3 regions of the Streptomyces sp. Ag82_O1-12 genome follow, and region 3 is predicted to be linked to each of the others. Evidence: riboswitches for the same ligand, from Rfam matches in the RefSeq annotation. Region 3 holds a riboswitch; each other region holds the start of a gene.
What was found. A riboswitch is a leader RNA that binds a small molecule or an ion and turns the genes downstream of it on or off. The one in region 3 is predicted to bind cyclic di-AMP.
Positions count from the first base shown of each region.

Region 1: linked by a shared signal. The riboswitch ahead of QOL88_RS24185 (C40 family peptidase) and the one ahead of QOL88_RS23225 (transglycosylase SLT domain-containing protein) in region 3 are both predicted to bind cyclic di-AMP.
Region 2: linked by a shared signal. The riboswitch ahead of QOL88_RS34005 (M23 family metallopeptidase) and the one ahead of QOL88_RS23225 (transglycosylase SLT domain-containing protein) in region 3 are both predicted to bind cyclic di-AMP.

Region 1 is NZ_FXUW01000001.1:5,231,990-5,235,235, reverse strand. Features, by position in the region: gene pcrA (DNA helicase PcrA) at 1-701, opposite strand, end outside; cyclic di-AMP (ydaO/yuaA leader) riboswitch at 1,030-1,188, shown strand; gene QOL88_RS24185 (C40 family peptidase) at 1,197-2,372, shown strand; gene QOL88_RS24180 (SLAC1 family transporter) at 2,451-3,246, shown strand, end outside.
Region 2 is NZ_FXUW01000001.1:7,468,504-7,471,749, forward strand. Features, by position in the region: gene QOL88_RS34000 (alpha-galactosidase) at 1-1,302, shown strand, start outside; cyclic di-AMP (ydaO/yuaA leader) riboswitch at 1,611-1,772, shown strand; gene QOL88_RS34005 (M23 family metallopeptidase) at 1,777-2,691, shown strand; gene QOL88_RS34010 (DUF6250 domain-containing protein) at 2,861-3,246, shown strand, end outside.
Region 3 is NZ_FXUW01000001.1:5,047,716-5,050,961, reverse strand. Features, by position in the region: gene QOL88_RS23230 (polyprenyl synthetase family protein) at 1-666, opposite strand, end outside; cyclic di-AMP (ydaO/yuaA leader) riboswitch at 1,168-1,345, shown strand; gene QOL88_RS23225 (transglycosylase SLT domain-containing protein) at 1,349-2,128, shown strand; gene QOL88_RS23220 (HAD family hydrolase) at 2,092-2,940, opposite strand; gene QOL88_RS23215 (GNAT family N-acetyltransferase) at 3,133-3,246, shown strand, end outside.

The DNA of each region.
Region 1 (3,246 bases), 180 kb from region 3:
AGGGTCTTCTCGAAGCCGTCGGTGGCCTGGGCGGCGAAGTCCTCCTCGTCGATCAGCTCGTTCTTCAGGTTGCTGATCTTGGCGCTGAAGGACTTGGGCGGGAAGCGCTTGGGGTCGAGGTCCAGGTCGCGGCAGACCAGGGCCATCAGGCGCTTGGAGTCGGCGGCGTCGTAGATCGAGAAGGAGGAGGTGAAGCCGAGCTTCTTGCTCTCCCGGCGCAGGATGCGCACGCACGCGCTGTGGAAGGTCATGACCCACATGGCGTTGGCGCGCGGGCCGACGAGCTGCTCGACGCGTTCCTTCATCTCGCCGGCGGCCTTGTTGGTGAAGGTGATCGCGAGGATCTGGCCCGGGTGCACGTCCCGCTCGGCGAGCAGGTGGGCGATACGGTGCGTGAGCACCCGGGTCTTGCCGGAGCCGGCTCCGGCCACGATGAGCAGCGGGGAGCCGGAGTGGACGACGGCGGCGCGCTGGTTGTCGTTCAGCCCTTCCAGCAGCGCGGCGGAGTCGATCACCGGGCGGGGGGCGCCGTCGCGGTAGTAGGCGTCCCGGTCCGGGGGCGCGTCGAACTTCCCGCCGAACAGATCGTCCGGAATCGACTCCGGTACATGATCGTCCTCGGGTGGCGGCGGGGGCTCGTCGGCCGGGCCCCGCTGGGCCTGGAGGTTCGCCAGGAAGCTGTCGTCAAAGAGGCTGCTCATCGCTCTCCGAGTCTAGGGCGCCCCACTGACAGCCCGCCGCCGCCCTGAGAACATCGCCCCGCACCGGGGCCCCCGGCCGACCGCCCGGCGGCGCATTGTCGCCCTCCATGACCACATGATCACGCCCTGCTACACCCTCGCAATTATGGACGACTTGCAACCAATCCCCCTCGATCACTCACTCTCGGCAACGCTCATGCGTAAGGTCACGAAAATGTATCGGGCATATCACCCATCAACCTTCACAGGGGCCACACGAGTTGGCTACCGTGCGACCAGGCCGCATGACCCCCACCGGCGAACGTCGCCGGGCCGCGCGGCCTCCGCCGAGTCCGGCGCGCCGCAGCGGCAGCCGGAGCCGGGGACCCAACCGTGAACCTGGGGTGAATCGGCCCGACTCCCTGTACGGAGACGGCCGTAGGGCAAACCTTCCGAACCACCCGCCCGAACCCGACAGCTAACTCGGTAGGCGGAACGTGGAAGGAGTCGCCTCCCTTGGCGTCGCACCGCAAGTCGCGTCCTACGGGTACGCGCGTGGCAGGCATACGGACCCCCGCCCTCGCAACGGCGGCCCTCACCTCCGTGGCCCTGCTGTCCCAGTCGGCCAACGCCGCCCCCGAGGCCGACGACAAGCCCAGCCTCGAGGAAGTCGAGAAGAAGGTCGACGACCTGTACCGCCAGGCCGAGTCGGCGACCGACAAGTACAACGCGGCCAAGGAGAAGACCGCGAAGCAGCGCAAGCGCGCCGACACCCTCCTCGACGACGTCGCCGAGCGCACCCAGAAACTCAACGAGGCGCGCGAGGAGCTCGGTTCCTTCGCCTCCGCCCAGTACCGCACCGGCGCCGCCGCCCCGGACACCGCGACGTTCCTGCTCGCGGACACCCCGCAGGACTACTTCGACCAGACCCAGCTGATGGACCGGATGACCGGCCGCCAGAAGGTCGCGGTCGACGACTACGTCACGCAGCAGTCCGAGACGATGAAGAAGCGCCAGGAGGCCACCGAGAGCCTCGAGACGCTCACCGACTCGCAGGACGGCCTGAGGACGGCCAAGGCCACCGTCCAGCGCAAGCTCGCCGACGCGCGCGAGCTGATGTCGAAGCTGACCGCCGAGGAGAAGGCCCGGCTCGCGGCGATCGAGAAGGAGAAGCGGGCGGAGGCCGCCCGCAAGGCCGACGAGCTGGCCCGGCAGCAGGCCGCGCAGCAGAAGGCGCGGGAGGAGGCGGCTCAGCAGCAGGACAGCGGGTCCTCCTCGTCGGGGCCGGGCTCCGGCTCGTCCTCCTCGACGGCACCGGCCGACTCCTCGTACGCCACCAAGGCCGACAAGGCGCTCGCCTTCGCCCGGGCCCAGGTCGGCAAGCCGTACGTGTGGGGCGCGGTCGGACCCGGCTCCTACGACTGCTCCGGCCTCACCCAGGCCGCCTGGAAGGCCGCGGGCGTCACCCTGCCGCGTACGACCTACGACCAGGTGAACGCGGGCACCACGGTCCCGCTCTCCCAGGCCCGGCCCGGCGACCTGGTCTTCTTCTACGACGACGTCACCCACGTCGGGGTCTACATCGGCAACGGCATGATGATCCACGCTCCGAAGCCCGGCACGTACGTGCGCGAGGAGTCGATCTACTACGACGGCGAGTCCGCGATCCACAGCGTGGTGCGCCCGGCCTGAGAAGTCCCGCCACGATTTTGAGGGGCACACGCGCGTGCCCCTCTCGTAACCCGCGCGGCGCTCTCTAGCATCGGCGCTATGTCCGGTCCCTCCCCGTTTGCCACCTGGTGGGCGACGTATGCGCTGGCGACCGGCATCGTGTCGGTCGGTCTCGACTCGGCGGGGTACGACGTCCTCTCCCGCATCGCCCTCGGCCTGGCCTGCGCGGCCTGGCTGGTGGCGGCCGCGGGCCTCGCCCAGCGGTGGCACGGCGCGTGGCGGGCGGAGACGCCGGCCGCGCTCACCACGGTGGCGGCGACCGCCGTCCTGGGCACCGGCTTCTCCGCGGCCGGCCTGCAGTCCCTCGCCGAAGCCCTGCTGGCCCTCGCCATGCTGCTCTGGGCGGTGCTGCTCACCGCGGAGGCCCAGGGGCGGCGCGGAACGGTGTTCCTGCGCTGTGTGGCCACCGAAGGGCTCGCCGTGCTCGGCGCGACGCTCGCCGCGGCGGACTCGGCGGCCTGGCTCGCCCACGCGGCCCTGGTGCTGTTCTGGCTGGGGCTCGCCCTCTACTGCTTCGCCCTGTTCCGCTTCCAGCCCCGGCAGGTGGAGGAGGGGCGCGGGGACCACTGGCTCTCGGCCGGCGCCCTCGCCGTCTCCTCCATGGCCGGGGCGAAACTCCTCGGCGCCGACAGCTCGCGCCTGTACCTGTGGAACGAGGAGAACACCAGCGCCCTGCGCACGACGACCGTCACGCTGCTCGTGCTCGCGCTGATCGCCTGCGTCGCGCTGCTCCTCGCCGAGCTGTTCTGGCCCCGGCACCACTACGACGTGCGGCGCTGGGCGACCGTGTTCGCCGCGGTGGTGACGGCGGCGGCCACCCTGGCGGTCGCCGCCG
Region 2 (3,246 bases), 2.4 Mb from region 3:
TCGTACACGACCCCCGTCTTCGCCGGGCTCTGGAGCGACGGCGGCTTCGGCGGGGCCAGCCGCGCCTGGCACGCCTACCAGCGGGCGCATGTCGTCCCGGACGCCGAGCGGGACCGGCCGGTGCTGTTCAACTCCTGGGAGGCCACCGAGTTCGACATCTCCGAGGAGCAGCAGCGGGCGCTCGCCGAGCGGGCCGCGGCCATGGGAGTCGAGCTGTTCGTCGTCGACGACGGCTGGTTCGGGGCGCGCACCAGCGACCGGGCCGGGCTCGGCGACTGGACCCCCAACCCCGACCGCTTCCCGGGCGGACTGAAGCCGCTCGCCGACCATGTGCACGGCCTGGGCATGCGGTTCGGGATCTGGGTCGAGCCCGAGATGGTCAATCCGGACAGCGACCTGTACCGCGCGCACCCCGACTGGGTCCAGTACCAACCAGGACGAAAGCGGACGGAATTCCGCAATCAGCTCGTGCTCAACCTCGCCCGCGAGGACGTCCGGGAGTACCTCTGGGAGCAGCTCCACGGGCTTCTCTCCAGCGCTCCCGTCGACTACGTCAAGTGGGACTTCAACCGCTGTTTCACCGACGCCGGCTGGCCGGACGACCCGTACCCGCAGCGGCTGTGGGTCGACCATGTGCACGGCCTGTACGCCCTGCTGGACCGGCTTCGGGCCGCCCACCCGGGCGTGGCCTTCGAGTCCTGCTCGGGCGGCGGCGGCCGGATCGACCTCGGTGTGCTGAGCCGCACGGACCAGGTGTGGACCTCGGACAACACCGACCCGCTCGACCGGCTCGCCATCCAGCACGGCTTCAGTCAGATCCACCCGGCCCGGGTCATGGCCGCCTGGGTCACCGACAGCCCGAACGCCATGCTCAACCAGCGGGCCAGCTCCCTGCGGTTCCGGTTCGTCAGCGCCATGGCCGGGGTGCTCGGCGTCGGCGGCGACCTCACGCGGTGGACGGAGGAGGAGCTCGCCGAGGCGCGGGAGTGGGTGGCGCTCTACAAGGAGATCCGGCCCGTGGTGCAGCGCGGCGACCTGTACCGGCTGCGTCCCCCGGAGGGCGGCGCCAGTGCCGTGCAGTACGTCCTCGGCGACGAGATCGTCGTCCTCGCCTGGCTCCAGGCGCAGCGCTACGGCGAGCCCGTGCCGGCGCTCCTGCTGCGCGGTCTCGACCCGGCATCCTCGTACGAATGCCTCGAAACGGGCGAAGTTCACCGAGGGGCCGTACTGCTGCATCACGGACTTCGCGTCGGCCTGCGCGGGGATCTGGACGCCGCGGTCGTCCGGCTTAAGCGGAAGTAGTCGTTCTGTCCGAATAGGGAGCTTAGGCCGCTAAGGGATAACGTGCCCCGATCGTCAAGGAGATGAGGCCGGGGTGCGTGACCATCGTCATATTCGTGACGATGTGTTGTCGCCATGTTCACGTAATTCTGGCGTTATTCAGGCCCATTGACGAATGGCGGAGATCGGTAATCCACGCTCGGTGACGGCACTTGTGCCGACGCGTCAGGAAAAACACCGTCACGGGCAACCGCAAGCTTGTCCTATTGCGTCGTGGTCGCTTACGTTCCACACCAATCCGGACGGACGCCTAATCCTGCCGCCGCCCGGAGCCCCACACACTGACCCGACGTACGGCAGGAGCGGGGGACCCACAGGTAAGACGCCTGTTCCGGTTCCCGGAACGGCTTGGGGTTAAGTCGCGCCACGGCGCGGCCGGGCATCTCCAGCTCGCACCCGACAGCTCACCTCGCAGGCGACGGAGAGGAATTCGCCATGCCCGCGAAGGGTAAGCACCGCCGCCCCAAGACCCAGCGTTTCACCCGCTCCATCGCCGTCGCCGGAACCGGCGGAGCCGCCCTCGCCCTGCCGCTCATGGGGGCCGCCGGCGCCCACGCCGCCACCCCGCAGTCGGCTCCCGAAAAGGCCGTCCAGTCCGCTCCGGCCGCCGAGAAGAAGGCCGCCGAAAAGGCCAACGGCGCCCGCTCGTACACCGTGAAGGCCGGCGACTACCTCGCGAAGATCGCCGACGACCAGAACGTCGACGGCGGCTGGAAGAAGCTCTACTCGGACAACCGCGACGCCGTCGGTTCCGACCCGTCGCTGATCCACCCGGGCCTGAAGCTGTCGATCGGCAAGAAGGCCGCGGGCGCGCCGAAGGCCTCGGCCCCGGCCGCTCCGAAGGCCTCGGCCCAGAAGTCGTCCGCCGAGGAGTCGGCCCCGAAGGCGGAGACCGCCGCCAAGCCGGCCGCCGCCCAGCCCGCGGCCGAGAGCAACTCCAGTGGCTTCACCCTCCCGGTGGACGGTGCCACCGTCGGCACCCCGTACCACATGTCCGGCAGCATGTGGTCCAGCGGCTACCACACCGGTGTCGACTTCGTCGTCCCGACCGGCACCTCCCTCAAGGCCGTCGGTCCGGGCGAGGTCGTCTCCGCCGGCTGGGGCGGCGCGTACGGCAACCAGGTCGTCATCAAGCTGAACGACGGCCACTACGCCCAGTACGCCCACCTGTCCCAGCTCTCCGTCTCGGCCGGCCAGACCGTGACGGCCGGGCAGCAGGTCGGCCTGTCGGGCGCGACCGGCAACGTGACCGGACCGCACCTGCACTTCGAGATCCGCACCACGCCGGACTACGGCTCCGACGTCGACCCGGTCGCCTTCCTGCGCTCGCACGGCGTCTCCGTCGGCTGACCGACCGCACGACCACCTGCCTGACACGCCTCCGAAGGCCGGACCCCGATCCCCGGGTCCGGCCTTCGGTGTGTCCGCGCCCGGCGCCTCAAGGGATCGACAGGGGGCGGCAGTTGAGACACAGTGATCACATCGTGAATGCAAGCGCTTTCTGAAGGAGCTGTGTCCCGTGCCGACCACCCGCAGAACGTTCGCAGCCCTGGCGACAGGAGCCGCTCTGGCGGCCATCGCCCCGACGGGGAGCGCGAGTGCCGCCCCCGGGCGCCGACGGCTCATCGCTCATGACGACTTCTGCCACGGCCTCACCCAATGGGTGCCCGAACTCCAGGACGGCGGCACGGTCACCGCCTCGCGCGGCGTCCTGGAGATCGACGTGCCGAGCGGTGCGACCGTCTGGTTCAGGCAGCGGCTCGAAGGGCCGTACCTGATCGAGTACACCGCGACCCCCGTCTCCGAGGGCGGGGTCAACGACCGGGTCTCGGACCTCAACAACTTCTGGAACGCGACCGACGTCCGCTCTCCGCACGACCTCTTCGCCACTCCGCGCGGCGGGGC
Region 3 (3,246 bases):
GACGTCGTCCGCGAGCTGGAAGGCGACGCCGAGCCGCTCGCCGTACTGGGTCAGGACGTCCACGACCGTCTCGTCGGCGCCGGACATCATCGCGCCGAACCGGCACGACACCGCGACGAGCGAGCCGGTCTTGCCGCCCAGCACGTCCAGGTAGTGCTCGACGGGGTCGCGGCCGTCCTGCGGTCCGGCCGTCTCCAGGATCTGGCCGGTCACCAGCCGCTCGAACGCCTCGGCCTGCACCCGCACGGCCTCCGGGCCGAGGTCGGCCAGGATGTGCGAGGCGCGGGCGAAGAGGAAGTCGCCGGTGAGGACCGCGACGGAGTTGCCCCAGCGGGTGTTCGCGCTCGCGACGCCGCGGCGCACGGCGGCCTCGTCCATGACGTCGTCGTGGTAGAGCGTGGCGAGGTGGGTCAGCTCCACGACGACGGCCGACGGCACGATGCCGGGCGCGTGGCGGTCCCCGAACTGGGCGGCGAGCATCACGAGCAGCGGGCGGAACCGCTTGCCGCCGGCCCGGACCAGATGCTGGGCGGCCTCCGTGATGAAGGGCACCTCACTCTTGGTGGCCTCGAGCAAGCCTTCCTCGACAGCCGCCAGTCCGGCCTGGACATCGGCTTCCAGAGCCTGGTCCCGCACGCTCAGCCCGAACGGCCCGACGTCGGTCACGAGGGGTCTCCTGTCTGCTGTGTCTGCCGGTGGTTACGCGGATTGTCGATAGGTCGCTGCCCTCACTCGAGTCAGCGTATCCGGTCACGTTTCGATCACCGCCAGCACCCATGACTACAGGCCGGGTGGTATCCGATCACGACCGTTATGTTTTCGATCAACCTATAAGAACAGATATTTATCGACTTACCCAGGGGTAGCGAGTTATGCACGATTTGCCGTGATGAGTCGGTGAATTCCCCTTGGCGGAAATTGCCCTACGGACTCGTGATCAGTGAGTTGAATCACTCCTTCCGCTTTTCCCCCTCCCCGCGACAGCTGCCCCTAACGCCTTCCCCCGAAAGCCAGTTGAGCCTTGGCTCCCGCAAAGGATCAAGCGGCCCAAACACCCCCGACCAAGGTCAACCGCGCGATATGTGACTGAGGTGCTTGTTCCCGACATGTGCTCTCGCATACGTTCCGGCCCTGTCCGGCGGACGCCTAATCCTGCCGCCGCCCGGACTTCCCACGGAACCGACTCACTCACGCAGGGCAGGAGCGGGGGACCCAGGTAAGTCGCCGGTCCGCACAGCGGCACGGCTCGGGGTGAAGCCGCGCACGGCACACAGCGCCGTACGCGGCCGGGCACCTCCCGGCCCGAACCCGACAGCTCACCTCGCAGGCGCCGGAGAGGAACATCGCCATGGCCGCACGAGGCAAGCACCGTCGCCCCAGAACCAACCCGCTGACCCGAGGCATCATCGCCGCCGGTACCGGCGGAGCAGCACTCACCCTTCCGCTTCTCGGCGCCACCCACGCGAGTGCCGCCGAGCCCCAGAGCGCACCCGCCGCCGCACAGTCCGTGCCGCGGGCGGCCCAGCCCGCCAAGTCCCTCACGTACACCGTGGTCAAGGGCGACTCGCTCGCCCGTATCGCGGACAAGTACGACGTCTCGGGCGGCTGGAAGCAGCTCTACAAGGACAACCGCGCCACCGTCGGCGACAACCCGAAGCTGATCCACCCGGGTCTGAAGCTGACGGTGAAGACCACCAAGACGGACGCGGCGAAGAAGACGGCGACCCCGTCGTCCGCCCCCGCCAAGCCGGCCGCCAAGCCCGCCGGCGGCGTCGCCCAGGCCACCCAGGCGTCCGCGAAGACCTACGCGGACAACCTCGACGGGTGGATCCGCGAGTCGCTGGACATCATGGCGCAGAAGGGGATCCCGGGCTCCTACGACGGCATCTACCGCAACATCATGCGCGAGTCGTCCGGCAACCCCCAGGCCATCAACAACTGGGACTCCAACGCCGTCGCGGGCACCCCGTCCAAGGGCCTGCTCCAGGTGATCGACCCGACGTTCGCCGCCTACCACGTGGACGGCACCTCCTTCGACCCGTACGACCCGGTCGCCAACATCACGGCGGCCTGCAACTACGCGGCCGACCGCTACGGCTCGATCGACAACGTCAACGGCCCGTACTGAGCCGTACCGCCCAGCAGTCGCTCGAGGACGACGGCGATGCCGTCGTCCTCGTTCGACAGGGTGACCTCGTCGGCCACGGCCTTGAGTTCGGGATGGGCGTTCGCCATCGCGACGCCGTGGCCGGCCCAGTCGAACATCGGGATGTCGTTGGGCATGTCACCAAAGGCGATGGTGTCCGCCGGCCGCAGCCCCAGATGCTCGGCGGCCAGCGCGAGACCCGTGGCCTTGGTGATCCCGCACGGCTGGAGCTCGACCGTGCCGGGCCCCGACATCGTCACCGTCGCCAGCGAGCCGACCACCGAGCGGGCCGTCGCCGCCAACTCGTCGTCCGACAGATGGGGATGGCGCAGCAGCACCTTGCTGATGGGCTCGCCCCACAGCTCCTCGCGCCGGTCGACGCGCACGGCGGGCAGGGTCGGGTGCGGCATCAGATACCCCGGCTCGATCAGCGTGAGCCCGTCGACCCCGTCCTGGTCGACCGCCGCGTACACCTGCCCCACCTCGGCCTCGATCTTGCCGAGGGCGGCCTCGGCCAGCTCCCGGTCCAGGGTGATGGACCACAGCAGCCGGTCCGCGCCGGCGTCGTACACCTGAGCGCCCTGCCCGCACACCGCGAGCCCGGTGCACCCGAGGTCGTCCAGGAGCGGCCGCACTCTCGGCGCCGGCCGGCCCGTCACCACGAGGTGCTGGGCACCGGCGTCCGCCACCCGCGCGAGCGCGGCGAGGGACCGGTCGGAGAGGGTGTCGTCGCCGCGCAGCAGCGTCCCGTCCAGGTCGGTGGCGATGAGTGAATATGCGAGGGGTGCGGCCATGATCAGAGAATACGGACAGTGCGGCCCTTCGTTTCATCGCTCGGTGGACGCCGATTGCCCGGTTGAAGGCCTCTGTACCAGTTGGCAACAACATGCTCCGCTACCTACCCCTGGGGCCGCATAGAGCGGTACCTTCCAAGTGTCCAGGGGGGACTTGATCGGGGGGTCAGGTTGAGCAGTGGGCGCATTCGCGTGGCTGGGCACGGGGAGCTCGGCGAAGGGGAGAGGGAGCGCTGGCGTGCGCTGCGCGCCGCCTCGGAGGCACCGCGCAACCCTTTCATGGAGCCGGAGTTCACAGAGGCGGTC